DNA from 4 places in the Pseudomonas baetica genome. Region 2 is predicted to be linked to each of the others. Evidence: predicted binding sites of a transcription regulator. Region 2 holds the regulator's gene; each other region holds the start of a gene.

The links. Region 2 encodes FliA, which starts transcription of late flagellar genes. Its sites were predicted from a motif close to CTAAAGTTTNNNNNNNNNNNGCCGNTAA; they were not measured.
Region 1: the regulator FliA is predicted to act here: its motif matches at 4,261-4,288, upstream of ATI02_RS13075 (methyl-accepting chemotaxis protein).
Region 3: the regulator FliA is predicted to act here: its motif matches at 4,442-4,469, upstream of ATI02_RS28065 (methyl-accepting chemotaxis protein).
Region 4: the regulator FliA is predicted to act here: its motif matches at 4,862-4,889, upstream of ATI02_RS08445 (methyl-accepting chemotaxis protein).

The regions. Positions count from the first base shown of each region.
Region 1 covers NZ_PHHE01000001.1:2,892,195-2,899,756, reverse strand. Annotated here, with positions in the region: gene mscK (mechanosensitive channel MscK) at 1-559, opposite strand, end outside; gene ATI02_RS13080 (potassium/proton antiporter) at 594-2,336, opposite strand; gene ATI02_RS13075 (methyl-accepting chemotaxis protein) at 2,577-4,202, opposite strand; gene ATI02_RS13070 (hypothetical protein) at 4,483-4,713, shown strand; gene ATI02_RS13065 (cell division protein ZapA) at 4,710-5,012, shown strand; gene ATI02_RS13060 (hypothetical protein) at 5,117-5,473, opposite strand; partial or broken gene ATI02_RS33285 (HAMP domain-containing protein) at 5,684-6,769, shown strand; gene ATI02_RS33280 (methyl-accepting chemotaxis protein) at 6,791-7,562, shown strand, end outside.
Region 2 covers NZ_PHHE01000001.1:570,899-578,460, reverse strand. Annotated here, with positions in the region: gene ATI02_RS02585 (protein-glutamate methylesterase/protein-glutamine glutaminase) at 1-273, opposite strand, end outside; gene ATI02_RS02580 (chemotaxis protein CheA) at 323-2,584, opposite strand; gene ATI02_RS02575 (protein phosphatase CheZ) at 2,620-3,408, opposite strand; gene ATI02_RS02570 (chemotaxis response regulator CheY) at 3,426-3,797, opposite strand; gene fliA (RNA polymerase sigma factor FliA) at 3,964-4,704, opposite strand; gene fleN (flagellar synthesis regulator FleN) at 4,701-5,531, opposite strand; gene flhF (flagellar biosynthesis GTPase FlhF) at 5,648-6,988, opposite strand; gene flhA (flagellar biosynthesis protein FlhA) at 7,000-7,562, opposite strand, start outside.
Region 3 covers NZ_PHHE01000001.1:6,050,160-6,057,721, reverse strand. Annotated here, with positions in the region: gene ATI02_RS28090 (LexA family transcriptional regulator) at 1-716, shown strand, start outside; gene ATI02_RS28080 (ParA family protein) at 972-2,012, opposite strand; gene ATI02_RS28075 (DUF2388 domain-containing protein) at 2,357-2,740, shown strand; one part of gene ATI02_RS28070 (IS3 family transposase) at 2,958-3,865, opposite strand; one part of gene ATI02_RS28070 (IS3 family transposase) at 3,865-4,120, opposite strand; gene ATI02_RS28065 (methyl-accepting chemotaxis protein) at 4,498-6,063, shown strand; gene ATI02_RS28060 (hypothetical protein) at 6,480-6,782, shown strand; gene ATI02_RS28055 (hypothetical protein) at 6,779-7,087, shown strand; gene ATI02_RS28050 (hypothetical protein) at 7,169-7,483, shown strand; gene ATI02_RS28045 (hypothetical protein) at 7,518-7,562, opposite strand, start outside.
Region 4 covers NZ_PHHE01000001.1:1,839,324-1,846,885, reverse strand. Annotated here, with positions in the region: gene ATI02_RS08475 (alpha/beta hydrolase family protein) at 68-1,105, opposite strand; gene ATI02_RS08470 (FMN-dependent NADH-azoreductase) at 1,344-1,955, opposite strand; gene ATI02_RS08465 (LysR substrate-binding domain-containing protein) at 2,084-2,992, shown strand; gene ATI02_RS08460 (MmcQ/YjbR family DNA-binding protein) at 2,989-3,345, shown strand; gene ATI02_RS08455 (DUF1294 domain-containing protein) at 3,461-3,889, opposite strand; gene ATI02_RS08450 (undecaprenyl-diphosphate phosphatase) at 3,886-4,716, opposite strand; gene ATI02_RS08445 (methyl-accepting chemotaxis protein) at 5,017-6,651, shown strand; gene pnuC (nicotinamide riboside transporter PnuC) at 6,819-7,382, shown strand; gene ATI02_RS08435 (ATP/GTP-binding protein) at 7,379-7,562, shown strand, end outside.

The DNA of each region.
Region 1 (7,562 bases), 2.3 Mb from region 2:
CGCGTTGCTCGGCGGTGATGGTTTTTCCCGCGTCCTTGCCGGACTTGAGGATGTTGTTGATCTGCTGGATGCGCGTCTGGCTCGTGGAGATTTCCGCCTGGGCGCGCTCGGGCCGGGTCTGGGCGGTAATGATCAGGCTGTTGGCGTCGGCCAGGGCCTTTTGCAGATCACTTTGCTGGGTCGAGCGATCCGTCAGAATCTGCTCCAGTTGCTGGATCGACTCCTTCGGAAAGCGCTGCGCCACTGGCACCACTGCAGTCGCCTTCAGGCGCGTCAGTTCGCGGGTGTTTTCGATGGTCTGCTTCGGCGCGGTGGCCAGTTGCTGCTTGAGATCGATCAACTTCTGTTCGTAATCACGCTGATTATTGAGTTGAGTCAGCGTGCTCTGCAGGATGGTTTGCAGGGTCTTTTTGTCAGCGTCCGGCAGCTTACTGTCGGCGAGCTTGTCCAGACTGGCCTGCACGGCTTCGCTGGACGGTGGTTCGGCGGCATAAAGCGGGCCGACAGTAAGACTAAGGCCCAACAGGGCCGCGGCGAAAAAGGAGCGCAGGGTAGGCATAGAGACCGGTCGAGCAAGTGATAGTGGACGCAGTTTAGAGGAAGAGCCCGGGGCCCGGGCGACTTCCTTCGGGGAATCTGACGCCCACTTTGCCGATCTTGTTCCCGTCCATGACTGCAACTGTCCAGTGGGTGTTGTTCCACTCCACCTGGTCACCGACGATCGGCGCACCGCCGACTTTATGGGCAATGAAGGTGCCGAGGGTCATGTCTGGGTCGATGCCTTCGGCCGGCAAGCCATAAAGCGCTGCCACCGCTTTAAGCTGGGCGTCTCCTTCGAGCACGAAGTCGCCGAAGAAACGCAGATCGAGGCCGCGTTGCGGCGCCTGGCTGAACAGTTTCCCGAGAGCCGGCAAGTTGTGTTCATGGCCGATGACACACAGCAAATCATCGACCTCCAGCACCGTACTACCCGACGGATGGAGCAGTTGCTGGCCACGAAACAGCGCGGCGATCCGTGTACCTTCGGGCATTTTCAGCTCGCGCAGGGGCGAACCGATGCACCATTTCTCGGCGCCGAGCTTGTAAACGAACAGCTCCCACTCGCTGGTGATGTGCACTTCCAGTGCGGATCGGGAAATCGGCGCGGGCTCCGGCGGTACCGTCACCTTCAGCAGTTTGGCCACCCACGGCAGGCTCGTGCCCTGCACCAGCAGAGACACCAGCACGATAAAGAACGCGAGGTTGAAGTACAGCTGCGCATTCGGCAGCCCCGCCATCAACGGGAACACCGCGAGAATGATCGGTACCGCGCCACGCAGGCCAACCCAGGAAATAAAGGCTTTCTCGCGACCATGGAAGGCCTTGAACGGCAGCAGGCCAACGACCACTGACAGCGGCCGCGCGAACAGAATCATCCACAGCGCAAGGCCGAGGGCTGGCAGGGCGATTGGCAACAGATCGTGCGGCGTGACCAGCAGCCCCAGTACCAGGAACATGCCGATCTGCGCCAGCCACGCCATGCCATCGAGCATGTGCAGAATGCCGTGGCGGCTGCGCACCGGGCGGTTGCCGATCACCAGACCGCAAAGGTACACCGCGAGGAAGCCGCTGCCGTGCAAGGCGTTGGTCAGGGCGAACACCACCAGACCACCGGCGATCACCAGAATCGGATACAGGCCGGCGGCGAGGTTGATCCGGTTGACCAGCTGCAGCATCAGCCAGCCACCGCCCAGACCAATGACGCCACCGATACCGAACTCGCGGATCAAGTGGGTCAGCAGGCTCCAGTGCAGGCCGGTCTGGCCGCTGGCGAGCATGTCGATCAGGGTGACGGTGAGAAACACCGCCATCGGATCGTTGCTGCCGGATTCGATTTCCAGGGTGGCGGTCACCCGTTCGTTCAGGCCCTTGCCGCCGAGCAGCGAAAACACCGCTGCGGCGTCGGTCGAACCGACGATGGCGCCGATCAGCAGACCTTGAATCAAGTTCAGATCGAACAGCCACGCCGCCGCCATGCCGGTCAGCCCGGTGGTGATCAACACCCCGACCGTGGCCAGCGACAACGCCGGCCACAACGCCACGCGGAAACTGGAAACCCGCGTGCGCAAGCCGCCGTCGAGCAGAATCACCGCCAGGGCGAGGTTGCCGACCAGATAGGCCGTCGGGTAATTATCGAAAATAATCCCGCCGCCATCGACCCCGGCCGCCATGCCGACCGCGAGAATGATGACCAGAATCGGGATGCCGAGACGGGAAGACAGAGAGCTGACAAGAATGCTTGCGCCTACCAGCAACGCGCCGATCAAGAACAGGCTGTTGATGGTCGTCGCATTCAAAGGCAGTACTCCAGAAGCGTAAAGACGGGCACAAACTGACCATGCAGTCTGCGTGCCAGCGATTCTAACCTGTTGAAATGTGATGCTGTCAAAAAGCTTTTTGCGCTGGGGCCGTTGATCGTTCCCACGCTCTGCGTGGGAATGCCTCAATGGACGCTCTGCGTCCGCTTGGGACGCGGAGCGTCCCCGGCTGCATTCCCACGCAGAGCATGGGAACGATCGACAGCAGAGCAGGCAGGTTTAGAGGCTGAACCGCCCAACCATATTGTTCAGATCCAGCGCCAATCGCGACAGTTCGTTGCTCGCCGCACTGGTCTGATTCGCCCCGGTCGCCGACTGCACCGACAGATCGCGGATGTTCACCAGATTGCGATCCACTTCCCGCGCCACTTGCGCTTGTTCTTCGGCGGCGCTGGCGATCACTAGGTTGCGCTCGTTGATCTCGACGATGGCGGTGTTGATGGTGTCCAGCGACATGCCGGCGCCACGGGCAATGTTCAAAGTCGATTCGGCGCGCTCGGTGCTGTTACGCATCGAATCCACAGCGTGTTCAGTGCCGCTCTGAATGCTGCCGATCATCCGTTCGATTTCGCTGGTCGACTGCTGGGTACGGTGCGCTAGGGCACGAACTTCGTCAGCCACCACCGCAAAACCACGACCCGCTTCACCGGCACGCGCAGCTTCGATTGCAGCGTTCAGGGCCAGCAGGTTGGTCTGGTCAGCCAGACCACGGATCACGTCCAGCACCTTGCCGATGTCGCGGGATTCGTTGGCCAGATCGCCGATCAGGCTTGCTGTGCTCTGCACATCGGCACTCATGCGTTCAATGGCGCTGACGGTTTCCTGCACGAGGTCACGGCCGTCGCCGGCAGAGGTGGTGGCGTTCTTCGAAGCTTCCGAAGTGCTCACCGCGTTGCGCGCCACTTCTTCCACCGCGCTGGTCATTTCGTTGACGGCGGTAGCAGCCTGTTCGATTTCGTTGTTTTGCTGAGTCAGGCCACGGGCGCTTTCGTCGGTGACGCTGTTGAGTTCTTCCGCAGCCGATGCAAGCTGCGTGGCCGAACCGGAGATCCGCTGCAAGGTATCGCGCAGCTTCGATTGCATCTTGGCCATGGCCGCCAGCAGGCGCCCGGCTTCGTCGGAGCCGTCGACGTGGATCGACTGTGTCAGGTTGCCCTCGGCAATGGTTTCAGCGGCATCCAGTGCCTTGGCAATCGGCCGTGTGATGCTGGTGGTCAGCAGCCAGGCGAACAGAAAGGTCAGGCCGGTGGCGATCACTAGCAGAGTGACCACCAGGTCGAACGCCGATGAGTACTGTTCAGCGGCTTTTTGATTGGTTTCGCTGATCTGACGCCCGTTGAGCTGCATCAAGCTATTGAGTACGGTATTCATCGCTTCGGAGTTGTCCAGCAACTCGGTGTTGATCAGGTTGCGCAGTCCATCCACCTGATTGTTGCGCGACAGGGTTTTCATCCGGTCTTCGATCTGGCGGTACTGGCCCAGCAACTGCACATATTGATCGTATTCCGCGCGTTCCTGCGGGCTGGCAATCACCGGCTCGTATTCTCTCTGGGCTGCGCTGATCTGCTGATTACGCATGTCCAGCAACTCGATGGTCTTCTGTTGCAAGTCCGGTTCGCGGTTGACCAGCAAACGATACGACAACACGCGCAGACGTAACGTCAGCTGAGTGAATTCATCAAGGCTCTTGATGCTTGGCACGCTGCTGGTGGTGATGAGCTCTGCGGCGCCGCGAATTTTGCTCATCTGGTTCAAGGCGAATACGCCGAGAATCAGCATCAGGCCGCCGATCAGGGCGAAGCCGGTAAACGCCCGGGGGGCGATGTTCATATTGCGAAGGGACATGGTGCGGATACCAAGAAAGGGCCGCATCCATGCGGGCTGAGACTACTGTATGGATGACTTATCGGTCATACGGCTTAACTCTTGAGCGCGTGTGCGTCTTTGTCGCAGCGCCCCCGGGGCGACGAAGTGCAGGAACCAGATCGGCAGATGACAGTCTTTTAAACTCGTGAGAACGTTCGCCCACCAGGAAAATCAAGGCCTTGCGCCGGTTTAACCCTGGCATCCGTGGTGACTTTTCTTTATCGTACGCGCCCTTTGAAAAACGCTTGGAAGATCAAAAATGTTGGAAGCATCCCTCAGCCAATTGGAACAGCTCGTCAGCGATCTGGTGCAACAGAACCAGAGCCTTGCGCAAACCAACCAGACTCTGTCCACGGAACTGGCCCAGGCCAAGGATGAAAACGAAAGCCTGCAACTGAGCCTGATGGAGCAGGAAGAGAAGCACGGCGCCACTGCAGCACGCATTCAAGCCCTGGTTGATCGCGTCAACGCAGGTCCTGTCAGCGCATGAACCACCACACAGCAGGGGTAAAAGTTGTCTCCATTCTTGGGGAGGACTATTCGATCAAGGCACCGGCCGGGGAAGAACAGACCCTGCTGGACGCCGCTTTGATGCTCAAGGCCGCGTTGGCGGACACCAAAAGGAAATACCCGACGCTGATCGGTGACCGCCTGCTTGTGCTGGCGGCAATGAATCTGTGCTCGCAGCAGATCGAAATGAAGAAGCAGCATCAGGAAGAACTCGACCGTTACCAAGAGCAAGTCAGCGCCACGGTAGATGTCATTGCCAAAACAATGGGTCAGGGTTGAAAAAGCGTTGATAACAAACTGATCTGGCAGAGGCGCGAACGCGCAATGGAAATCAGGGGGAGGGTTTCTCCCCCCAGAAAATCAGCGATCCTGCCCCAGTTCTTTTATTGCTCATCAAGCATAATTATCGTATCAAACTTACCTTCGTCGTTCGCTTGGAACAGTAGGAAGGCAACACGCCCGGTCCCGGAGGGATGGATCACTAAGTCGCCCTTTGTTAAATATTTCGCGATTTCGCTCAGGCTTGATGGAGCCGTCTCTACCGGACGGGGCTTGCCGTCAGCTAAATCCATTAGTATTAACTGCAGTTTCCAATCATCACCCTCGCTGATCAGCGTTTTTGAGATGACTCTCGCGTTGCCCCTCCCGTCTCCAAATGAGACTTCGTCTCCCGGCTTGAGATACTTGGACATTTCGGCTTCAGTAACAGGTTGTTTATTTGCGCCTTCATTCAGTTTCATGGGTTTTCCCCTGTGCACTTATCGAGTGGTCACTCATTGAATATCCACCGGCAGTGTTTTCTTTCTCATGAAATCTAACAACTGTTAGAAATAACAGTGTATCGATTCAGCTGCGCGTATTTGTTTGATTGTATACAATTATTTTGATTTTTGTATGCGATCGGCACGGCTGTTGCATTGTTTCAGCCACTTATTCTTTGGGGGTGCTCCATGCAGTTGTGGCGACGCAGTATTCAATGGCAGCTGATTCTCAGCATGGGCACGGCCCTGCTGGTCAGTATCCTGATCGTGGTTGGCATTTATACCCTGGTGGTCAACCGCCTCGCCCAGAGCTATCTGGTCGAACAAGCACTGCCGTCGAGCATTGAAGCGACGCGCAACGACATTGAGCGCATCCTCGTCCAACCCCTCACCGCCGCTAAAGACATCGCCAGCAATTCCATGGTGCGCGACTGGTTGGCAGCGGGTGAAGACAGCAGCAAAACGGCGGCCTTCGCGCAGTATCTGGAAGGCATCCGCGCCGAACACAAGGCATTTACCGCTTTGATCATCGGCACCGAATCCAATCACTACATCACCGAAAAAGGCCTGGATCGCACCCTCAGTCGCGCCAAGCCGGCCGATGCCTGGTTCTATTCCTTCCTCGACAGCAACCAGCCGCGCACCCTCAATATCGACAACGATGGAGCTACCGGGGAGCTGGCGCTGTTCATCGATTTGAAGGTCGAGCAGGCCGGCAAAGTGGTGGGTGTTGCCGGGTTGGGTCTGAGCATGAAAGAGCTTTCGGAGTTGATCCACAACTTCAGCTTTGGCGAGCGCGGCAAGGTCTATCTCGTGCGTTCCGACGGTTTGATTCAGGTGCATCCTGAAGCGCAATTGAGCGGCAAACGCACCTTGAGCGAGCAGATCGGTGCCGATGCGGCGCAGTCGGTCATGGGGCAGCTCTCCACCTCAAAGGCAGTTGCCGTGACCAGCAGCTTTAAGCGCGACGGCGAAGACTTCCTCGCCTTCAGCCTGCCGCTGCGCGATTTAGGCTGGACACTGGTGGCCGAAGTGCCGCAGGCGCAGATCTATGCCGAAGCCCGCAACGCAATGTGGATGAGCGGCGGCATCGGTCTGGCGGTGGCGTTGGTGTGTCTGGCGCTGATCGTGTGGCTGGCCCAAGGTCTGGTGCGGCCGATTCGTCAGGTAACAGCCGCACTGGTAGCAATCGGTAGCGGTGGGGGAGATTTGACCCATCGGTTAGATTCCAGTCGCGCCGATGAACTGGGCGACCTTGCCCGTGGCTTCAACCGCTTCCTCGACAGTCAGCGCGGGATGATCGGTGAAGTGCTGACCACCAGCGAGCGCTTGCGCACGGCTGTTGGCCAGGTAGCAAAAGTCGTTGAAAACACCGCCGAACGTTCCGGCCGTCAGCAGGAAATGACTGACATGGTCGCCACGGCTGTCCACGAAATGGGCCTGACCGTGCAGGAAATCGCCCAGAACGCCGGCAACGCGGCGCTCGCTTCGCAAATCGCTCGGGATGAAGCGATGCAGGCGCGGGAAGTGGTCGGCGGTTCGATTCGACATATAGAAAGCATGTCCGATGAGATCGGTCTGGCGGCCGGCGCTGTGGGTGAGTTGGCGGATCAGGTGGCGTCGATCGATTCGGTGCTGGCGGTGATTCGTGGTGTCTCTGAACAGACCAATCTGTTGGCGCTGAACGCTGCCATCGAAGCGGCACGTGCCGGCGACATGGGCCGAGGATTTGCGGTGGTGGCGGACGAAGTGCGTACCTTGGCGCGACGGACTCAAGCGTCCACCGACGAGATCCAGCAGATGATCGGCAGCCTCAAGCAAGGCGCCGAAAACGCTGTGTCGTCGATGCGCACCGGACAGGCAGCGACCGGCACAGGGGTAGAGTCGAGCCAGCGCACCGGGGCGTCGTTGACGGCGATTACCGGGCAGGTCGAGCGCATCAGTGACATGAACCATCAGGTGGCGACGGCGACGGAAGAGCAATCGGCGGTGACTGAAGAGATCAATCGCAACGTGCAGGGGATTTCCGATCTGGCTAGGGCCACTGCGGGGGAGGTTCGGGCGTGTC
Region 2 (7,562 bases):
CACCCGGGCGCCTTCGTGGGTCAGCGAGGAGAACATCAACACCGGGGTCGGGCAGCGCTGCATGATGTGCCGCACGGCCGTGATGCCATCCATCATCGGCATCTCGTAGTCCATGGTGATCACGTCCGGCTTGAGGGCCAGGGCCTGATCGATCGCCTCTTTACCGTTGGTGGCCGTACCGACCACCTGGATGCTCGGATCCGCTGAAAGAATTTCCGAGACGCGGCGGCGGAAAAACCCCGAATCGTCCACCACCAGGACTTTGACTGCCATAAACACTCCATTAGGTGCAGCGGGACATTGTCGCCCCGCTGCCCCGGATTCAAATACGCCGTGCGGCGTAACGCTTGAGCATGCTTGGAACATCGAGAATCAGCGCGATGCGGCCGTCACCGGTGATGGTGGCGCCGGACATGCCTGGAGTGCCCTGCAGCATTTTGCCCAATGGCTTGATGACCACTTCTTCCTGGCCAACCAGTTGATCGACGACGAAGCCGATCCGCTGCGTGCCCACGGAAAGGATCACCACATGGCCTTCGCGCTGCTCTTCGTGAGCGGCGGAGCTGACCAGCCAGCGCTTGAGGTAGAACAATGGCAATGCCTTGTCCCGCACGATGACCACTTCCTGACCGTCCACAACATTGGTGGTCGACAGGTCGAGGTGGAAGATTTCGTTGACGTTGACCAGCGGGAACGCAAACGCCTGATTGCCGAGCATCACCATCAGGGTCGGCATGATCGCCAAGGTCAGCGGCACCTTGATGACAATCTTCGAGCCCTGGCCCTTGGTCGAGTAGATGTTGATCGAACCGTTGAGCTGGGAAATCTTGGTCTTCACCACGTCCATGCCGACACCGCGACCGGACACGTCGGAGATCTCGGTTTTGGTCGAGAAACCCGGGGCGAAAATCAGGTTGTAGCACTCGGTATCGCTCAGGCGATCCGCTGCATCCTTGTCCATCACGCCGCGCTTTACCGCGATCGCACGCAGGACGTCCGGATCCATGCCTTTGCCGTCATCGGAAATCGACAGCAGGATGTGGTCGCCTTCCTGTTCGGCCGCCAGTACCACGCGACCGCCACGGGCCTTGCCCGAGGCTTCGCGTTCTTCCGGCGACTCGATGCCGTGGTCGACAGCGTTGCGCACCAAGTGGACCAGCGGGTCGGCCAGGGCCTCGACAAGGTTTTTGTCGAGGTCGGTTTCTTCGCCGACCAGCTCCAGGTTGATCTCTTTCTTGAGCTGACGCGCCAGGTCGCGAACCAGACGCGGGAAGCGCCCGAAGACCTTCTTGATCGGCTGCATCCGCGTTTTCATCACCGCGGTCTGCAAGTCAGCCGTGACCACGTCGAGGTTCGACACGGCCTTTTGCATGGCTTCATCGCCGCTGTTGAGCCCCAGGCGCACCAGACGGTTACGCACCAGCACCAGCTCGCCAACCATGTTCATGATTTCGTCGAGACGTGCAGTGTCGACCCGCACGGTGGTCTCGGCTTCGCTCGCCGGTTTTTCCGGTGGCGGTGCAGCCGGCGCACGGGCTGGAGCCGGTGCAGCAGCGGCGGCCGGTTTCGGCGTTTCGGCTTTCGGCTCAGGCTTGGCCGCAGGTTTCGGCGCCGCAGCGGCCGGTGCCTTGGCGGCTGGCGTAGCGACGGTCGAAGCGGAGCCCGCAGAGGCAGTACCGACTTCGCTGAACTTGCCTTTGCCGTGCAATTCGTCGAGCAGCGATTCGAACTCGTGATCGCTGATCAGATCGCTGCCGGCAGCAGCGGCCGCTGGAGCAGCCGGCGCAGGTGCCGAAGCAATCGCCGACTCCAGCGCATCCACGGCAAAGTTGCCCTTGCCATGCAACTGATCGAGCAAGGCTTCGAATTCGTCGTCGGTGATGTCAGAGCTGTCGCCCTTGGCCGGTGCCGCAGGGGCTGCCGCCGCTGGCGCAACCGCGTCCACCGCGAACTGGCCCTTGCCGTGCAACTGATCGAGCAATGACTCGAACTCGGCATCGGTGATTTCATCGCTCGCAGCTTCAGCGGCCGTTTGTGCAGGGGCCGCGGCCGGGGCTTCGGCTTCGGCCTTGACGGCGTTCAGCGAGTCCAGCAGTTGTTCGAATTCGTTATCGGTGATGTCGCCCGAATCGCCTTCGGCGACCAGCTCTTCGATCATCTCGGCCACTGGCGAAGCCGGGGCTTCATCCGCCGTTTGCGGCTCGGCCAGACGTGCCAGCGCAGCCAGCAGCTCCGGCGTCGCAGCCGTGATCGGTGCACGCTCACGGACTTCGCTGAACATGCTGTTCACCGCGTCCAGTGCTTCGAGGACAACGTCCATCAGTTCTGCATCAACGCGACGCTCACCCTTGCGCAGGATGTCGAACACGTTTTCGGCGATGTGACAGCACTCCACCAGCTCATTGAGCTGAAGGAAGCCGGCGCCCCCTTTTACAGTGTGGAAACCGCGAAAAATTGCGTTGAGCAGATCTGCATCATCCGGACGGCTTTCCAGCTCGACCAGTTGTTCGGACAGTTGCTCAAGAATCTCGCCGGCCTCAACCAGGAAATCCTGAAGGATCTCTTCATCGGCGCCGAAGCTCATTAATGGGGTGCTCCTACAGGTCTAAAAACCTAAACTCAAAATCCAAGGCTGGATAGCAAATCGTCCACATCGTCCTGACCGGACACAACGTCTTCTCGTTTATCGGCATGAATCTGCGGACCTTCACCCTGCGAGAGATGTTTTTGTGGATCTTTTTCTGCAAGCATCGCCGCACGGTCATGTTCGATGCCCGCAAAGCGGTCCACCTGACTGGCCATGAGCACGAGTTTGAGCAAATTGCTTTCAACTTCGGTGACCAGTTGGGTCACGCGCTTGATCACTTGACCGGTCAGGTCCTGATAATCCTGAGCCAGCAGGATGTCGTTCAGATTGCTCGACACCGCACGGTTGTCCGTGCTGCTGCGCGACAGAAAACCGTCGACCCGGCGCGCCAGTTCGCGGAACTCTTCAGCCCCGACTTCACGACGCATGAAACGACCCCAGTCGGTACTCAAGGCCTGGGCTTCATCAGCCAGGCCATTGACCACCGGTGTGGCGCTTTCCACCAGATCCATGGTGCGGTTGGCCGCGGCCTCTGTCAGCTTGACCACATAGCCCAGGCGTTCGGTGGCGTCGGTGATTTGCGACACTTCCTCGGCCTGCGGCATGTGCGGATCGATCTGGAAGTTGACGATCGCACTGTGCAGTTCGCGTGTGAGCTTGCCCACTTCCTGATACAGGCCGCGGTCACGGGTCTGATTGAGCTCATGGATCAGTTGCACAGCGTCGCCGAACCTGCCTTTTTCAAGGCTCTCGACCAGTTCGACCGCGTGTTTTTTCAGGGTCGATTCGAAATCGCCCTGTGAAGATTCGTTATGCTCCATAGCTCCCCCGCGCGTCATCAGCCGATGCGTTCGAAAATCTTCTCGATTTTGTCTTTCAACGCCTGAGCCGTGAAAGGTTTGACCACGTAGCCGTTCACACCGGCCTGAGCGGCCTCGATGATTTGCTCGCGCTTGGCTTCAGCGGTCACCATCAGCACGGGCAGATGCTTGAGTTTTTCATCGGCACGCACGTGACGCAGCAAGTCGATACCGGTCATGCCCGGCATGTTCCAGTCCGTTACCAGAAAGTCGATGCTTCCGCTGTTGAGTACCGGAATGGCAGTAATGCCATCGTCGGCCTCGACGGTGTTGGTGAACCCAAGATCGCGCAGCAGGTTCTTGATGATCCGCCGCATCGTTGAGAAGTCATCAACGATGAGGATTTTCATGTCTTTGTTCAATTCGACCTCCAAGCAGTCTTAAACGCGCCCAGCACCTGGGCGCGCCACTTCAATCAATCGGCGCAGCACTCGAAGACTGTCTGGAGCACAACAGAGCAAGACCGGTGCCGTTCATCACCGCACCAGCCTCGTTCGCAGTGTCCCCACACTGCCTTCAGCGCGCTCGCCACTCCCCCAAACGCCCCCGCAAACGGGCCGCGCACTGGCTGTGTAACTGGCTGACCCGCGATTCACTGACGCCAAGGACTTCACCGATCTCCTTGAGGTTCAGCTCTTCGTCGTAGTACAGCGCCAACACCAGTCGCTCACGCTCCGGCAAATTGGCAATCGCGTCCGCCAGCGCCGCCTGGAAGCGTTCATCTTCCAGATCGCGTGACGGCTCAAGATGAGCACTGGCGCCATCCTCGTGCAGCCCTTCGTGTTCGCCGTCCTGCAAGAGGTCGTCGAAACTGAACAAGCGGCTGCCCAGGGTGTCATTCAAAATCCCGTAGTAATCGTCGAGACTCAATTGGAGTTCGGCCGCAACTTCGTGATCTTTAGCATCACGGCCGGTTTTAGCTTCAATTGCGCGAATTGCGTCGCTGACCATACGGGTATTGCGGTGAACCGAGCGTGGCGCCCAGTCCCCTTTGCGCACTTCGTCGAGCATCGCGCCGCGGATTCGAATGCCCGCGTACGTTTCGAAACTGGCGCCTTTACTGGCGTCGTATTTGGTCGAGACTTCGAGCAGGCCGATCATCCCGGCCTGGATCAGGTCTTCGACCTGGACACTGGCCGGCAGACGCGCCAGCAAGTGGTAAGCAATGCGTTTGACCAGTGGCGCGTAACGCTCGACCAGCTCGTATTGCGCATCACGGGCCGACTTCTTGTAGAGGTTGTAGCCACTGGTTGTCATAGGACGGGTCCTGCGGTCTGTTGCACGAGGCGCTCGACGAAAAACTCGAGGTGCCCGCGCGGGTTCGCCGGCAGCGGCCAGGTATCGACCTTCTGCGCGATCGCCTTGAACGCCAGCGCGCACTTGGAACGCGGAAAGGCTTCATAGACGGCGCGCTGCTTCTGCACGGCCTTGCGCACGCTTTCGTCGTACGGCACGGCGCCGACGTATTGTAGGGCCACATCAAGGAAGCGATCCGTGACCTTGGTCAACTTGGCGAACAGGTTGCGACCTTCCTGCGGGCTCTGCGCCATGTTGGCCAGAACGCGGAAGCGGTTCATGCCGTAATCGCGATTGAGCAATTTGATCAGTGCGTAGGCGTCAGTGATCGAGGTCGGCTCATCGCAGACCACCAGCAACACTTCCTGGGCGGCGCGAACGAAACTGACTACCGAGTCACCAATACCCGCAGCGGTGTCGATCACCAGCACGTCGAGATTGTCGCCGATGTCACTGAAGGCCTGAATCAGACCGGCATGTTGCGCCGGGCTCAGGTGAACCATGCTCTGGGTGCCGGAAGCGGCCGGCACGATGCGAATCCCGCCGGGGCCTTGCAACAAAACGTCGCGCAGCTCGCAACGGCCTTCGATGACGTCGGCCAGTGTGCGTTTGGGTGTCAGCCCCAGCAGAACGTCAACGTTCGCCAGCCCCAGGTCAGCGTCCAGCAGCATGACCCGACGGCCAAGCTCTGCCAGCGCCAGAGACAAGTTCACTGACACGTTAGTCTTGCCGACGCCACCTTTGCCGCCGGTCACTGCGATCACCTGTACGGGATGCATGCTGCCCATGTTATTTCTTTACCTTGTCTTGCATAGACGGAGGCCACATTACTGGCTGCGCGTTCACAACCGGAACAATGCGTGGCAGACCATCGATGTAGGTACAAAAACTGTTCATGAATACCTCAGCCAACCTGCTTGGTCGGGCTGTGATAGATATCAGCGAACATGTCAGCCATGGCTTCTTCGCTGGGTTCTTCCTGCATTTGCACGCTGACGGCGCGGCTGACCAGTTGATGACGGCGCGGCAGATGCAGATCATCCGGAATCCGTGGGCCATCGGTCAGGTACGCGACCGGCAATTCATGACTGATCGCCAGGCTTAACACTTCGCCAAGGCTGGCCGTTTCATCCAGTTTAGTCAGGATGCACCCGGCAAGCCCGCAACGCTTGTAACTGTGATAAGCGGCGGTTAGAACCTGTTTCTGGCTGGTGGTTGCCAGCACGAGATAATTTTTTGAACGAATACCACGACCGGCCAGACTTTCCAGCTGCATGCGCAGGGCCGGATCGCTGGCTTGCAGGCCGGCGGTATCGATCAGCACCACGCGTTTGCGCAGCAGTGGGTCCAGCGCCTGGACCAGCGACTGGCCCGGGTCGACGTGCGTTACCGGTACGTTGAGAATCCGCCCCAGGGTTTTCAGTTGTTCCTGAGCACCGATGCGGAAACTGTCCATGCTCACCAGCGCGACATTCTGCGCGCCGTACTTGAGCACGTAGCGGGCAGCAAGCTTGGCCAGCGTAGTGGTCTTGCCCATGCCGGCAGGGCCGACCATCGCAATCACACCGCCCTCTTCCAGCGGCTCGACTTCCGGTACGGCAATCATCCGCGCCAGGTGCGCCAGCAGCATGCGCCAGGCCTGACGAGGTTCTTCAATATCGGTGATCATCGCCAGCAGGTCGCGCGACAAAGGGCCGGACAGGCCGATACGTTGCAGACGACGATACAGGTTGGCTTGCGCCGGACGGCTGCCTTGCAGCTGATTCCAGGCGAGAGTGCCGAGCTGCACTTCCATCAGCTCGCGCAGACTGTTCAATTCGAAACGCATCGAATCCAGCGCACGCGGGTCAACACCGCCAGACGACTGCGCAGGTGCTGGCGCCGGACGTGCCGGGGCGGCGTAAGTCGGCTCGCTCAACGGTTCGGCAGCGGTCAGCGGCAGGCCGGCCGTCAACGGCAGCCCGGCGAACAACTGGCGATTGGTGTTGCCGTCGGCCTCACCCCGCATGCTCAATTCGGCCTGGGCGGTGACGATGCGCGACTGCGTCTTGCGCAGCTCGTCTTCGAGCTCCATGTTCGGAACCCGTGGCGCCAGCGCCGACAATTTGTAATCCAGTGCCGCCGTCAACTCGACACCGCCGGCAATGCGGCGATTGCCAATGATGGCGGCATCAGCGCCCAGCTCATCACGAACCAGCTTCATGGCCTGACGCATATCGGCGGCAAAGAAACGCTTAACTTGCATAAACCACTACCTCAGCCGTTGGGCCCTACTGTCGCAACGATGGTCACTTGCTTGTTGTCCGGTATTTCCTGGTAGGCCAGCACGTGCAGTCCAGGGACTGCCAGGCGGCCAAAGCGCGAGAGCATCGCGCGGATCGGGCCGGCTACCAAGAGGATCACCGGCTGACCTTGCATTTCCTGACGCTGCGCCGCTTCAATCAGCGAACGTTGCAGCTTCTCGGCCATGCTTGGCTCCAGCAGAACGCCCTCTTCCGAGCCTTGTCCTGCCTTCTGCAGACTATTGAGCAATATTTGTTCCAACCTTGGCTCCAAGGTGATCACAGGCAGCTCGGACTCAGTGCCTACAATGCTTTGGACGATGGCGCGCGATACGCCAACCCGCACCGCCGCCACCAACGCGGCGGTATCTTGACTCTTCGCAGCGTTGTTGGCGATGGCTTCGGCAATACTGCGGATATCACGGACCGGTACGTGCTCGGCCAGTAGCGCTTGCAGCACTTTGAGCAGTTGCGACAGCGAAACCACACCCGGCACCAGCTCTTCGGCCAGTTTCGGCGAGCTTTTGGCCAGCAATT
Region 3 (7,562 bases), 5.5 Mb from region 2:
GGAAATCAGCTGCAAAAGCTGCCGGCCGCAGCCTGACGCAGGCGGATGTTGCCGAGGCGTGCGGATGGTCTGGGCAAAGTGCATTCAGCCAATACGCCACCGGCAAGGTCCCGCTGAATGTGGAAGCGCTATTGAAGCTCGCGAAGGCGTTGAATTTCGACGCACAAGACGTCAGCTCCCGGCTGATGTCCACGGTTGCCACTGTCCAGCAAGAGCGCATCCATCCCAGCGTAAAACTTGGGACTATCGAGACCTGGGACGACGAAACCCCGCTCGATGATGACGAGGTCTATGTCCCTTTCCTTCAGGAAGTTGAGCTGGCGGCTGGGTCTGGAAGGTTTGCTATTCAGGAAAGCGATACCTCTCGGCTGCGCTTCTTTAAGAAAGACCTGCGTCATAACGGTGTACAGTTCAGTAACGCGAAGTGCGTCAGGGTTGGCGGGAACAGCATGATGCCTGTGCTGCGCGACGGAGCTACGGTTGGCGTTAACGTGGGGAAAAACTCCCTCAGCGATATCGTCGATGGCGAGATGTACGCTATCAACCACAACGGTCAGCTTCGTGTGAAACAGGTCTACCGTATTCCGATCGGGCTTCGCCTGCGCAGCTTCAACCGTGATGAGCATCCGGATGAGGACTACACGTTCCAGCAGATCCAGGAGCAGCAGATCGCGATTCTAGGACATGTGTTCTGGTGGGCGATGTATTCGCGCTGAAAGAATTGATATTACACTTGAAATTGGATGTGTGTTTTTATCCCTCAACCACATTACTGATGACTACCCTATTAACCGGTTGCAGTAGGGCTCTGAAGGAAAAGACGGAACTCGAAAAGCAGCTCTACGCTGCCCCTTCGCTCGCGACCGAGAAATTCAATTAAACATCTTTGCACATGTCTAATTCCAATCGAGTTAAAAAAGCGATACATCTAGAAAAACAACCAAAAAAAAAAGGCCCTCACGGGCCAGTTTTTAGATAATACTTAAAAGATACTCTAATTCCTTCCGATACTTGTTCTGCGACTGGTTTACTTGTAGTCGGCTTCCGTTGACCGTATGAAACTGACCAACTTTTAGTTTTGGAATTGGAATTCCTTCAGCACCGCTGATGCGACCGGCTGACATAAAGTCATCCGTGATTGCGAAAGCATCTGCTGGATCATCTACATCGAAAAGGTCAGGATATTTTGCTGCAACTTGGTAAGCCTTTTCGACATACATTTGTGAAGCTCTATCTTTAACGCCTTTTTTCGGACTGCGGGCTCCCACCATCGTCATCACGATTGCAGCTACTCTGGGAGGTTTCATACCGCCAGCGCGATCGGCCCAAATATTGTAGTCGCTGTCAGGATTCGCCAGCATATCTAGGGTGATATCCAGCGATTCAATTGAGTGCTCATCGACGCGGACTGGAATGATCAGAGCGTCAGCAGCACACCATGCCAAGTGAGTACCGCCCCCATAAAAGGGGCTGCAGTCCATCAGAATTTTTTCACACTTTTTCTCTTTTGCCTCTGCCTCCAGAATAGTTTTTAAACTAAACAGAATATTATGGACCGCTTTTTTATTGCTGGCTGCCATAGCTTGCTGAAGCTGTTGATAAAGTGCTGATGGAAATGCGAAGAGCTGACCATCACCGGGTACGAAAAAACCAGGCTTACCACCCTTAAAATGATCATTGTAGGAGCTTACACGATAAGAAATGTCCTCAGGAACATCACCAAATGCTGGCCCAAGTACTTTAGGACGCAAAGCATCACCGATAGTAATTTCGGGGCGCGCGCCCCTCATTAAGGACTCGGTGAAATTGCGCTGAGGACAAAGATCAGCCATGAGCGTTGAATGGTGCCGAGTAAACATCCACGCCAAATTGAACGACAGCGTTGATTTACCGATACCACCCCGCAGGTTTGACACAGCGTAGGATTTTCTTTTGAAAGATGTCGTAGCAGTATAGGTCTCTTCTAGAGACCGATCATGATTATCAATAATTCTTGAAAGTCCAGCAGCCATGGTGCTATTCCTCAACATTCGGGAGAGATCCACAGGCTATCCAAAAAAACGCAGGTCGTCAACTTTATTGCAGGCCGTTCACTTAAGTGCAGGCCGACCGAGATTTTGCAGGTCAAATATTGCTGCAATTTTTGAGTACCTGCTCAATCATCACCCACCCAAAGAGCCATCTGTAATCCCTGCATTTGAATGCTACGTCCCGCCACCAGCCCCCTCACTCGAGTGCGCATAGAAGGCTGTCGCCTCCTCCACCAGCTCACACCAATCGCCCCTGTCGATCAGGCGCGGGTCAGGGTTTCCAAGCAGTAATAGATCCCACCTTGCACTAGGCAGCTGGTTCGCGAATGCGCACCACTCTGCTATCTTTGCGCCATCACATTAGACAGCAAGGAAGCGGTTGTAATATGGACTCATGGAAAGCCTTCGGCATCATCGCTATCGCACTGATTTGCACCCAAGTCCTTGCGGAAGATAAGGGCTCGTACGAAAACTCGATGATGATGATAACGATGGCTCCAACATTACTCCTGTCAGGAACCACTGGACTGTCTGAGTTGGCGACAAGAAACTTCAAGCCTGCGAAGGCTGATGCTCTTGCATTCATTGGCTCAGATGGCGAGATACGCGGCGCTCAATTTGAGCAAGCGTCTCGATACTACCGCTCAACGTACGGCTCGCCTTTGATGACCGACATGCAGCTCGCCCAAGCAATCGCCTCGACTTTTTGAAACTGGTGCCGGAAAAGTACACCTGGCGCTGAAGCGCATCGCTAACCACCACCCGAACTGATTTTTTGAACACAGAGCTGTGCGATGATAAGTTCGTGGCTCGAGGAGTTTTGATGGTTAACTGTCATGCGCTAACCTCTCCTCTTGGGGGGAAGGCAAGGGAAGATGTGCTCGGCTATTCCTAATAGACGCTCGTGGTTAGCACTCCTTGTAGTGGTCAACTAATCCCGGACACGACGTTAAGTTTTTTCTCGGCCTGAGCTGGGGCCAGTCCGTTGTTGAATTGGTGCGGTCTAATCCAGTTGTACCGATGCATCAGGTAATGACTGATGTCGCGGTGCGCTTCTTGAGCTGTCATGTAGCCCACGGTCGGTATCCATTCAGTTTTCAAGCTGCGAAACACACGCTCCATCGGCGCGTTATCCCAGCAGTTTCCACGACGGCTCATGCTTTGGCGCATGCGGTAACGCCAGAGCCGTTGGCGAAACTGGCGACTGCCATATTGCGAGCCCTGATCCGAGTGAAACAGAAGCCCTTGAGGCCTGCCACGCTGTTCGTAAGCCATGTCCAACGCCTTGATGACCAGATCCGCATCCGGCTTGTTCGACAGCGCCCAGCCCACCACTCGGCGCGCGTAAAGATCCATAACGACAGCCAGGTAATGCCATTTCCCTTGAGCCCAGATGTAGGTGATGTCGCCACACCAGACCTGATTCGGCGCCGGCACATCAAACTCTCGATTCAATATGTTCGGAATGTCAGGCCGCTCAACCGTCGCTTGTTTGTAGGCATGTGATCCAGGTTGTTTACTGACCAACTCCAGTTCCCGCATCAGGCCTCGCACCTTGAACCGCCCAATTTGCTCGCCGTCTTCCTGCATCATCGACACGATGCTGCGGCTACCGGCGGCGCTTCGACTTTGCGTAAACAGTTCGTTAACCCGGCTGCGCAACCGAAGCCGCTCAACGTCTGGAGTTCGGCGCCTGAGACGATGGGCGTAGTAACACGAACGAGTGACGTCAAAGACTGCGCAAAGCCAATCAACCGGCTCTTGGGGGCTCAGTTGATCAATCAGCGCGTGCGCTCGTGCTCTTCCGACATCAAGAGCGCGGTAGCCTTTTTTAAAATGGATTTCTCCCGCTCAAGTCGAGCGATTCGAGCTTCCAATTCCTGGATTTTCTGTTGCTCTGGCGTCAGCGCTTTACTCTGCGGAGTAACGCCAGTGCGCTCCTGCTGAAGCTGATTAACCCAGCGGCGCAACGCGGACTCAACCACACCAAGCGAGCGGCTGGCTTCGATATGGCTATAGCCTTGATCGAGCACGAGGCCTGCGGCCTCGCGTTTGAATTCAGCGGAAAAAGAACGACGTTGTTTGGTCATCAGACACCTCTATCTGGCGAGCATTCTCGCCTAAATGGGTGTCCGGTTTCATTAGACCACTACACCCAGCAGTCCGTCACACTACTGCTCAACGCCCACACGGATTTCGGTCTCTTCACGTAATTTGAACCGGGCGGCCGGCGCATACCGTTTTCGATCGTCACTTGTGGCGGATACCTGGTGATTTGCCAATTTCACCTAGGCAACGGAGGTCTTTTCCCGATCAAAATCAAAAGCATATCTACGGTAGAAACTTGGATCCAAAATACCGAACGAATTAAATGCAACTCATTGTTATTAAAAGATTTTTTCTAAAATACGCTCACCTTATTTCCGCTTTGGCCGATGACTTCCTAAGGAACCATGGAGTCATCGGAATGAGAAACAATCAGCCCGTAACACAGCGTGAGATTTCACTCGCACCTCAGCAAAAGCTCATCTCGACGACAGATGCTCGAGGAGTCATTACGTACTGCAATGACGCCTTTGTAGAGATCAGCGGTTTTGATAAAGCCGATCTAATTGGTGCTCCTCAAAATATCGTCCGTCATCCTGACGTCCCCCCTGCTGTCTTTGCCCATATGTGGACTGCCCTTAAGCAAGGCAGGCCATGGATGGGCATCGTTAAGAACCGCTCCAGAAATGGAGATCATTACTGGGTCAACGCCTACGTCACCCCAATATTTGAAGGCTGCCAGGTGGTGGGCTTTGAATCAGTCAGAGTGAAACCAACTACTGATCAGATACGCCGCGCTGAATCCCTATATAAGCGCATCAGTCAGGGAAAGTCGGCAATCCCTCTTCAGGACCGCTGGCTACCCGCTCTAACGAAATGCCTGCCGTATATAGCCATTGGTTTGGCAGGCTCCTCATTCGGTTTGTTCCTCAGCGCACCTATAGCTACAGCCATGGCTATAGGCACAGCATTGCCGATCGGGTTGCTCTCTTCGCGCTGGCAGACTCGAGGAACTCTGCGGCTCTTGCAGATGGCCGAACCCTCCACCTCCGACGCATTGATCGCTCAGATGTACAGCGATGCAAGCGGGCCAGAAGCCCGTTTGGAGACAGCCTTCGTCAGTCAGACTTCGCGCCTGAAAACTTGTCTGACACGCCTGCAAGACACGGCCGAACAACTCAGTACGCTGGCGGAGCAATCCGACGTGCTTGCCGCGGTCAGCTCGAAAGGCCTGGATCGCCAGCGTGTAGAAACAGAGCAAGTCTCTGCCGCGGTCAATCAGATGGCTGCAACCACCCAGGAAGTTGCCAGCCACGTCCAGAGGACGGCTGATGCTACCCAACAAGCCAACCAGCTGACCAGTCGAGGTCGTGATGTGGCTCGGGATACCCGTGAGGCTATCGAGCGGCTCTCTGCTGTTGTTGGCGAAACAAGCCTGACGGTCGCACAGTTGGCCAAGGACAGTAGCGAAATAGGCACAGTCGTCGACGTAATCAAAGGCATCGCCGATCAAACCAATCTATTGGCGCTGAATGCCGCAATCGAGGCTGCGCGCGCTGGCGACATGGGCCGAGGCTTCGCGGTAGTAGCTGATGAGGTTCGCCAATTAGCCCAGCGCACTTCGCAATCGACTACTCAGATCCATGATCTGATAACCAAGCTACAGACTTCGTCCAACAACGCGGTACAAACAATGGAAAGCGGTCACCGCCAAGCCCAAGAAGGCGTTTCTTGGGTACTTGAGGCGGACAAAGCCTTGGTGGGTATCAGCGAGGCGGTCTCCAATATCACGGACATGACCACGCAGATTGCTGCTGCCACGGAAGAGCAAAGCGCCGTGGCCGAGGAAATCAGTCGCAACATCACAACGATCGCCCACTTAGCCGACCAAACTTCCGGGCAAGCACACGAATCGGCAAACCTAAACAAGGAGTTGACCAAGACAGCGTCTACGCAGTATTCGTTGGTTGAGCGCTTTAACCGTTAGCTAAACAATTTCCGCAAGAAACCCGCCCAGTGCGGGTTTTTTTACGCGCGCAGAAAATATTATTAGCAGCGCTATTTACCTTAAAAAGCAGCACTGCTACTTTTATTCCCCAAGCCGGACAACAACGGCCCAGCAGCGAAAGCCGCGCCGCTCTTTCACAATCTGGAATCTTCGCGGATCGATCCCCGGCAACGGGAACAGCGCGAAACACAAATTTCGATCCCCATGCCAGCTCTGGAACTGGCCGGGCTCCCTCATGAGAGCACGCAAAGTTGCACAGCCACCCGATGTGACGCCAGTAGCGGCAGCGGGCAGAGCGAGGACTCCGGCGTCGAAGTGCAGCGAGAAACGGAAAGCATCACTGAGCAGCCTTCTCGCGAGGGCTGCTTGGGATGACAACCGATAGGTAATCAACCATGAAGCACGCAACAGAAATTGCTCAGGTCGAAATGCACCCTCTGATGCAGCAGCGCCGGGAAGTTCTCGACGCCTTGTTGATTCGCACCCACGCAGCCCGTGGAGAATTCGCCCGCCTTGCTGGTCTGGCAGCGTCGGATAAGAAAGTGCGCTTCCAGGTGAAGTCGGTCGGCAATGCCTACCACATCGTTGACCTGGTCACCGGCAAGACAAAGGCTTTCCGCTTCAACTATCAGGTAGCACTGAACATGGCGATCGCATTCGAGAAGCAGGCCAATCGCCTGGCGGAGGGTGTGCATTGATCGGCCTACCACAACCCAATCCCCGCGACTGCATCGTCGCAAATCTGAACGAGCAGCTGGATCAGTTCTTCAGCGGCGGCGGCAAGGCTCAGCAAATCCCCATCGGATTCAGCGGCGATCCGAAGTTGGCTTCCACCCCGCACCACGACCGCCTGCGTGTCGAGCGCAACAAGATCGCCCCAAAGGTGCGCGAGCTGGCCGAAGCTGGTAAAACCATCCGCGAGACAGCCAAGGCCCTGCATATGCACGTCAAGCGGGTTGCGCTGATCGCCAGCGAGAACAAGTTCAAGTTTGTCGATTCATGAGGCGTATCACCCGGCAGGTGCAACATCGCAAACGACAGACCTGGCTGGACTTACCGGCCAGCGGAATTGAAGAGGTAGGCCATGGCGAAGACTGTTCAGGAACGATCGGCCAAGGCTGCGCAGAAGCGGCTGGCGGTCGCCGAGAAGGAATTGCGGCACAAGGTCAGGCCAGGCATCGAGCAGGCCATGGAGCGTATTCGGCTGCGCGGCCAGGTGTCGATCATCAGCGAAGTCTTGCAGATCGCCATCATGAAGATGGACTTGATGGGCGACGACGAGCTGATCGAGTTCTTGCGTTATCCGCGCCACGAAATCGTCATTGACGAAAACGTGGCGCATCAACTCTACAGCCATGGCCAGCGCCAAGCATTACGGCTCGACGCCGAAGAGAGTTAGTCAGTTCGAATGTCTCTCTATTCGGAAAAAGAAGTTAACAGTTCTTGATCGCCCCTCCTCTTTTGCGAACTATATAGTC
Region 4 (7,562 bases), 1.3 Mb from region 2:
AAAACAGATGTCGACTGACACTCCGTATTCGCGAGCAAGCCCGCTCCCACAAAGGTTCTGCACCTGACTATTGATCGGCGGTTTGCATCCCCGCCCGCGTCGGCCTGCCCAACGTATGCGCAAAGAACCGCCCGGCCTCGGAAATCAGATTGCGATGGATATCTTCGCGATCAACCCCATCAGCATCCGTACACAGCGCCGGCATGGCGCGAATCTGCTCTTCGTTGCACGGCGCCATGAACACGAAGTGCCCTGCCCCGGCTAGTAACTTGAAGTCCGGTGCGGTCGGCAGTTTGCGCGCCAGGGCAGCAGCGTTTTTATCGAAGGCGACGAGTTTGTCGCCATCGCCGCTATAAAGCAGCACAGGCACATGCACGTCGGCGAGGGTATGGCGACCGAATTTCAGGCTCAGTGGCGCCATCAGCAACAGGGCATGCACGCGTGGGTCAGCCACCGGTTGCAAGTCATCACGGTCAACGATGAGTTCGCCTTGGGTGTTGCAGGCGTCACGATCGTCCGGACGCTCCTGGCAATAACGGCGCAGGCGATCAAGATCCGGTTGCGCGCCCGACAGGATCAACGCCGTCTCGCCCCCGGCGGAATAACCGATTACCCCGACTTGATCGGCGTTGACGAACGGCGCCAGCATCGAATCGCCGAGGGTCGCGGTAATCGCTTCGGAAATCTGGATTGGCCGCCCATAGAGATTGCTCAGCGTGCCGAGGCGGCTGTGGTCTTGGGAGTTGTCGCCGGGGTGAATCACCGCCACCACCACGAAACCCTTGCGTGCCAACGACGTGGCAAGATCGTGCAAGGCCAGCGGCGTGCCGGTGTTGCCATGGGAGAGCATCAACATTGGGAAACGGCCGATGGCGACTTTGGTGTCTTCGCCGGCCTCCACTGAATAACCTTCGAGCAGGCTCAAGTGTTCGCGATCACTGGAGGGATAAAACGCAATGGCGCGCATCGGTTGCAGATCGAGCGGATCGAGAAAGGTCATCTCGTGGTAACCGACACTCCAGACAGGATGACGCCCCGGCGCAGCTTGCACTGAATTCAGGCTGCCGAGCAGGCAAATCAGTAACGTTGCACAAAGACGCATCATGGGCTGCCCCCCCCTGTTGTTACTCAATCGAATGATCCGTTGCCTTGTAAAGGCCTCAAACGCCGGGGATTCGGTGCTCCGATACGACACTGCACTCAGACGCTAATCGTTTGACTGCATAACCTGGGCCAGATTATGTAACAGCGAGAAACAAAAAACTCCGCATCTGGCTCTTGCGGAACCAGAATACAGAGTTTTTTGGGGATTGCCTGAACCCACGCTGTTCTTTACGCAAGCCTTACGCAGCAGCGAACAATTGCTCGCTGATCTTCGCTTGGGCAGCGGTCATGGCGTTGTTGCGTACTTCATCGCCATACGCCAGGCCTTCGGCACGGACGATTTCGATATCGGTGATGCCGAGGAAGCCCAACACCAGCTTCAGATATTCCTCGTGGGCGATGCCGCTGGCCTGACCGGCATGGATGCCGCCGGCGGTGGAGACGATCACCACTTTCTTGCCACCGCACAGGCCTTCAGGGCCGGCTTCGGTGTAGCGGAAGGTTTGACCGGCAACGGCAACGCGGTCGATCCACGCTTTGAGTTGGGTCGGCACGGTGAAGTTGTACATCGGTGCAGCGATCACGATGGCGTCGGCGGCTTTGAACTCGGCCAGGGTCGAAGCGCTCAGTTCGGCTTCGTGCTGCTGGGCGGCGTCGCGCAGTTCAGCGGTGGTGCCGGCGGCGACCAGGGTGGTCGATGAAAAGTGGCTGATGGCGTCAGCGGCCAGGTCACGGTAGGTCACCACGGCGCTTGGCTCAGCGGCTTGCCAGGCTTTGACGACTTGGCTGCTCAACTGACGGGAGGCCGAGTTGTCGCCCAGAATGCTCGAATCGATATGCAGCAGTTTCATGTGGAATCCCCTGGAATGAATCGCCGGTGGCGACGGAATGGAGACAATCCTACGCAACAAACCAATAGCTGATTAGTCGCCGACAATGCGATAGTTTGTCCCACTGATAGAACAGTCGGATATCAACCATGCAAGATCTCAACGATCTCTACTATTTCGCCAAAGTCGTCGAGGCTGGCGGCTTTGCGGCGGCCGGGCGATTGCTGGGCATTCCCAAATCGCGGCTGTCGCGGCGCATTGCCGAACTGGAAGAACGTCTCGGTGCGCGTTTGCTGCAACGTACCACCCGGCAGTTGAATCTCACCGCTGTCGGTGAGCGCTATTTACGCCACTGTCAGGCGATGTTGCTGGAAGCGGAAATGGCTGACGAGGCAGTGGCCAGCATGTCCAGCGAGCCGCGCGGACGCTTGCGGGTGTCCTGCCCCACGGGGCTGGCGCGGGAAATGTTGCCATGGGTGATCAGCGAATTCCTCGGCAAATTCCCTCAGGTGCAACTGGAAGTCGTCCTGCTCAATCGGCGCGTGGATCTGGTGGCTGAAGGCTTCGATGTCGCCCTGCGCGTGCGCGAACTCGGAGATGAGGATCCGCTGCTGGTGACCCGGCGTCTGCGCCAGGCACAAGTGGTCGTGGTGGCCAGCCCGGCGTTTGCACAAGCTCAGGCCATCAACCATCCGCAAGACCTGAAGAACCTGCCGGTACTGGGTGCGCTGGAGGCTGATCGCATGGTTCATCTGCGCCTGTTCGATCAACACGGTGAAAGTTTTGAGTTGAACATGGAAGCACGGCTGGGCATTGATGACTTTATTGTGCGCAAGACCTGTGTGCTGGCGGGCCAAGGCTTCACCTTGCTGCCGATGATGTACTGCGAGGAAGAACTGCTAAACGGCACACTGGTGCAACTGCTGCCGGAGTGGTCGTTGCCCGGTGGCTGGTTGCAAGCGGTGTACCCGCATCGGCGCGGGGTGATGCCGGCGGTGCGTGCGTGGATCGATCACCTGGTCGAATCGTTCAATGCGTGTGGGGAGCGTTTGTTATGAAGGGAAAGATGAGCGAAGCGGACGTTGCGGCGTTCTGCCTGGCGTTGCCCGGTGCGCGCGAAGACTACAAGCGGGGTGGCGTGCGCGTGTTTTCGATTGCCGGCAACAAGATGTTTGCTTTGCAGGGGCTGCGGGGAGATTCGCTGGCGTTCAAGGTCGACAAGGATCTGTTTCTCGGCCATTGCGACCGCCCGGGCATTCACCCGGCGCCGTACCTGGCGCGGGCGCAGTGGATCATCATGCATCCGCCCTATCCGCTGGGTGCCGAAGAATTGCAGGGGTTGCTGCAGCGCTCGCATCAGTTGGTGGTGAGCAAGCTGCCCAAGAAAACCCAAATCGGCCTGCTGTTGTAGCTTTTGACTGTGTGGGAGCGGGCTTGCTCGCGAAGGCGGTGGATCAGTCGTATTGAAGCTCAATGACACACCGCATTCGCGAGCAAGCCCGCTCCCACATTGTTCAGTGCAAGGCTTAAAACAGGGATAACAGGTTCGAGCCGAGGAATATCTGGTCGATCCAGAACACCTGATGCAACACGACAATCACCCAGAACAACACCTGGAACGACACCTTGCGCGTCTTGTGCCGGAACACTTGCTGAGCGATCAGCGCGCCCGGCCAGCCGCCGGCCAGTTCCACTGCGTGGAGGATGTTCTCCGGCGTGCGCCAAGCATCGGTGCGCGCCTTGCGCTTGTCGGCCCAATACATGAAAAACGCCAGCACGCTGACGATTCCATACGCGGCCAACGGCACCAGCGAAATCCCGCGCAGCCACATCGACAGCGAACCGAACAATGGCAGCGCGCAGACGATCAGCAGCACCACCAGTTTAAGTTTCAGGTTCTGAATGCTGCCACCGGACGGACGACCTTCAGGGCGGCGTGCGCGGGAGTCATTCATGGCTTGGCCGCCGACCAGTCCACCCAGCCAAATTGCCAGGTGGCCAGAATCACCAGACCGAAGACGATCCGGTACCAGGCAAACGCCGCATAGCTATGGCTGGCGATGAACTTGAGCAGGCCGCGCACTGCGATCATCGCAAAGATGAAGGCGGTGACGAAACCGATGGCGAACACCGGAAAGTCTGCTGGCACAAACAGATCGCGGTATTTGTAGCCCGAGTAAACCGCAGCGCCAACCATGGTCGGCATCGCGAGGAAGAACGAAAACTCGGTAGCGGTTTTACGCGACAGACCGAACAGCAGGCCGCCAATGATCGTCGAGCCGGAACGCGAAGTGCCGGGGATCATGGCCAGACACTGGGCAAAACCCACCTTCAAGGCATCTTTCCAGGTGATCTCATCGACCGTTTGCGCATGCACTTCATGCTGACGCTTTTCAGCCCACAACATGATGACCCCACCCACCACCAAAGCCGCCGCCACGGTGATCGGGTTGAACAGATACTCATGAATCAGATCGGCAAAGATCACGCCCAGCACCACCGCGGGCAGAAACGCGATCAACAGGTTAGCGGTAAAGCGCCGCGCGCTCGGCTGAGTCGGCAAGCCGACCACCACATCGAGAATCTTGCGACGAAACTCCCAGACCACCGCGAGAATCGCGCCGAGCTGGATGATGATGTTGAACGCCATGGCCCTCTCGCCGCCGAAGTCGAGCAAGTCGGCAACGATGATCTGGTGTCCGGTACTGGAAATAGGCAAAAACTCCGTCAGCCCCTCTACAACTCCTAGTATCAGTGCCTGCAAGGCCATCCAAAGATCCATCAATCCCCCAAAGAGCGATGCACCCGGGCATGCTCCGATAGTATTTTTTACGTTCACTGCGATCAGCGTAGCTGGTTTTGCTGTACCGATTCCGCGCACAGGATCCACACGAAACAGTCAAAATTGCGTGAAATATCAACTTGGATTCAGGTTTTCACGCGCGGGGCCGAAATCCTAACAGACAAGTCTCAATAGTGCTGCGGCGTTATACGACTTGGGTCGCGTATGCCCGATCACTGAAAACGTGATTGGATGCTGGCGTTGATTTATTACAAGAAAAAAATCCGGAGTGACAGCGTTATGAACAGCTTGCGCAGTGTGTCGATCAGCCGACGCTTGTGGCTCATCTTGATTGTGGCAGTGGTCATGTTGCTGACCTTGGGCGTGTTGATGCTCAAGCAGATTCACGATGAACTGTATCACGCCAAGGCCCAGAAAACCCAGCATGTGGTGCAGACCGCCAGCGGTTTGTTGAGCTATTACCACGAACTGGAAGCCACTGGTGCTCTGACTAAAGAAGCCGCGCAGAAACAGGCGCTCACCGCCATCCGTGGCCTGCGCTATGACCAGAGCGACTATTTCTGGATCAACGACCTCACGCCCGTGATGGTCATGCACCCGACCAATCCCAAACTCGAAGGCCAGAACCTCTCGGCGATCCGCGACCCGGATGGTTTTGCGGTGTTCAACGAGATGGTTGCCATTGCCAGGTCCAAAGGCGCCGGCATGGTCGATTACCGCTGGCCAAAACCGGGTGCCAGTGAGCCGGTGGCCAAGACCTCCTACGTCAAGCTGTTCGAGCCGTGGGGCTGGGTGCTCGGCTCCGGGGTGTACGTCGATGATGTGCAGGCCGAATTCAAGAGTCAGGTGATCAAGGCGACGGTCATAGGCTTGGTGATTGCCGTGATCATGGCGTTGCTGGTGATCCTGATCGCCCGCAGCATCGTGCGCCCGTTGCAGGAAACCGTGAACGCCATGGCCAATATTGCCAGCGGCGAAAGCGACCTGACCCGCAGCCTCGATACCCACGGCAAAGATGAAGTCACTGAGCTTGCCCATCACTTCAACGCGTTCACCGCCAAGTTGCGCCGGGTGATCGGCGACTTGCAGGTGTCGGCCAGCGCACTTGGCCAGTCGTCCAGCGAACTGGGTAACGATGCCTCGCAGGCCCAGCAACGCAGCCAGCAACAATCGCAGCAGATGGAACTGGTGGCCACCGCGATCAACGAGGTGACCTACGGCGTTCAGGACGTGGCGAAGAACGCCGAGCATGCGGCGGCAGAAATGCGCGACGCCGAAGCCCAGGCCCAACAGGGCCAGATCAATATAGACGGCAGTCTGCAACAGATCGACAAGTTGTCCGGGACCATTGATCAAGCGGTGGAAGTGATTCGCACCCTGGCAGCCGAAAGCACTCAGATCGGCAGCGTGCTGGAAGTGATCCGCTCGATTGCCGAGCAGACCAACCTGCTGGCGCTCAACGCGGCCATTGAGGCGGCGCGGGCCGGCGAACAGGGTCGCGGCTTTGCCGTGGTCGCGGATGAGGTGCGTTTGCTCGCGCAGCGTACGCAAAAGTCGACCGCGGAGATCCAGACGATGATCGAGCGCCTGCAAAACCACTCCGAAGCGGCGGTCAAGGTGATCGGCGACAGCAGCAAAGCCTCACAACTGACCATCGAACAGGCCGGGCTCGCGGGTGCCAGCCTGAATGCGATCGGTCAGGCGTTACGTAATCTCAATGGTCTGAATGCCTCGATTGCCAGCGCCACGCTGCAACAGGCGCATGTGGTCGAGGACATCAACCAGAACGTCACGCAAGCGGCCGGGCTCTCGCACAGCACGGCCATTGCGGCGGAGCAATCGAGTGCGGCCAGCCTGAAACTTGGCCAACTGAGCGAACAACTCAACGCCCTCCTGCGCCAGTTCCGCGTCTAACCCAAAAACTGTGGGAGCGAGCCTGCTCGCGAAAGCGTCATGTCAGTTAATGCTTCCTTTGCTGACACAGCGCCTTCGCGAGCAGGCTCGCTCCCACAGGGTTCTTCTGTGTTCTGGCCAATGCAGTACAATCCGCCCCCTTCTTTCACTCCCCCCAAGGAACCCCCATGTCCGGGCTTGAACTGTTTGCCGCCGCCCTCGGCGTGATCGCCGTCTGGCTGACGGTCAAACAGAATCCGTGGTGCTGGCCGATCGGGCTGGTCATGGTGCTGCTTTATAGCTGGATCTTCTTTGAAGTGAAGCTGTACTCGGACATGTTGCTGCAAGTGATCTACGCCGCGCTGCAGGTTTACGGCTGGTGGCAATGGACCCGTGCCGGGACGATGCATGACGGCCGCGCCGTTACCCGCCTTGATCGGCAATCGGTAGGGCTCGGTTTGGCTGGCGGTGCCGTCGGCAGCCTGTTGCTGGGGGCAGCCATGGCGCATTGGACTGACGCCGCGCAACCGTGGCTGGATGCGGCGCTGACCGGGTTTAGCCTGGTCGCGCAATTATGGATGGCGCAAAAGCGCCTGCAATGCTGGGCGTTGTGGTTCGTGCTCGACGTGATTTTCGTCGGCCTGTTCCTTTACAAGGGCCTGTACCTCACCGCAGCCCTGTACGCGTTGTTTACCCTGATTGCCATTCAAGGCTGGCGCGAATGGCGCGCCGACCCGGCGCTGCGCACATGAAGGTCGTGGTTCTGACCGGTCCGGAGTCGACCGGCAAGAGCTGGCTGGCGGCGGGCCTTCAGCAACGGTTCGGCGGCTTGCGGGTGGACGAATATGTGCGCTTTTTTATCGAGCAGAATCCGCGCGATACCTGTCTGGCCGACATTCCCGAGATCGCTCGCGGCCAATTGCAGTGGGAGG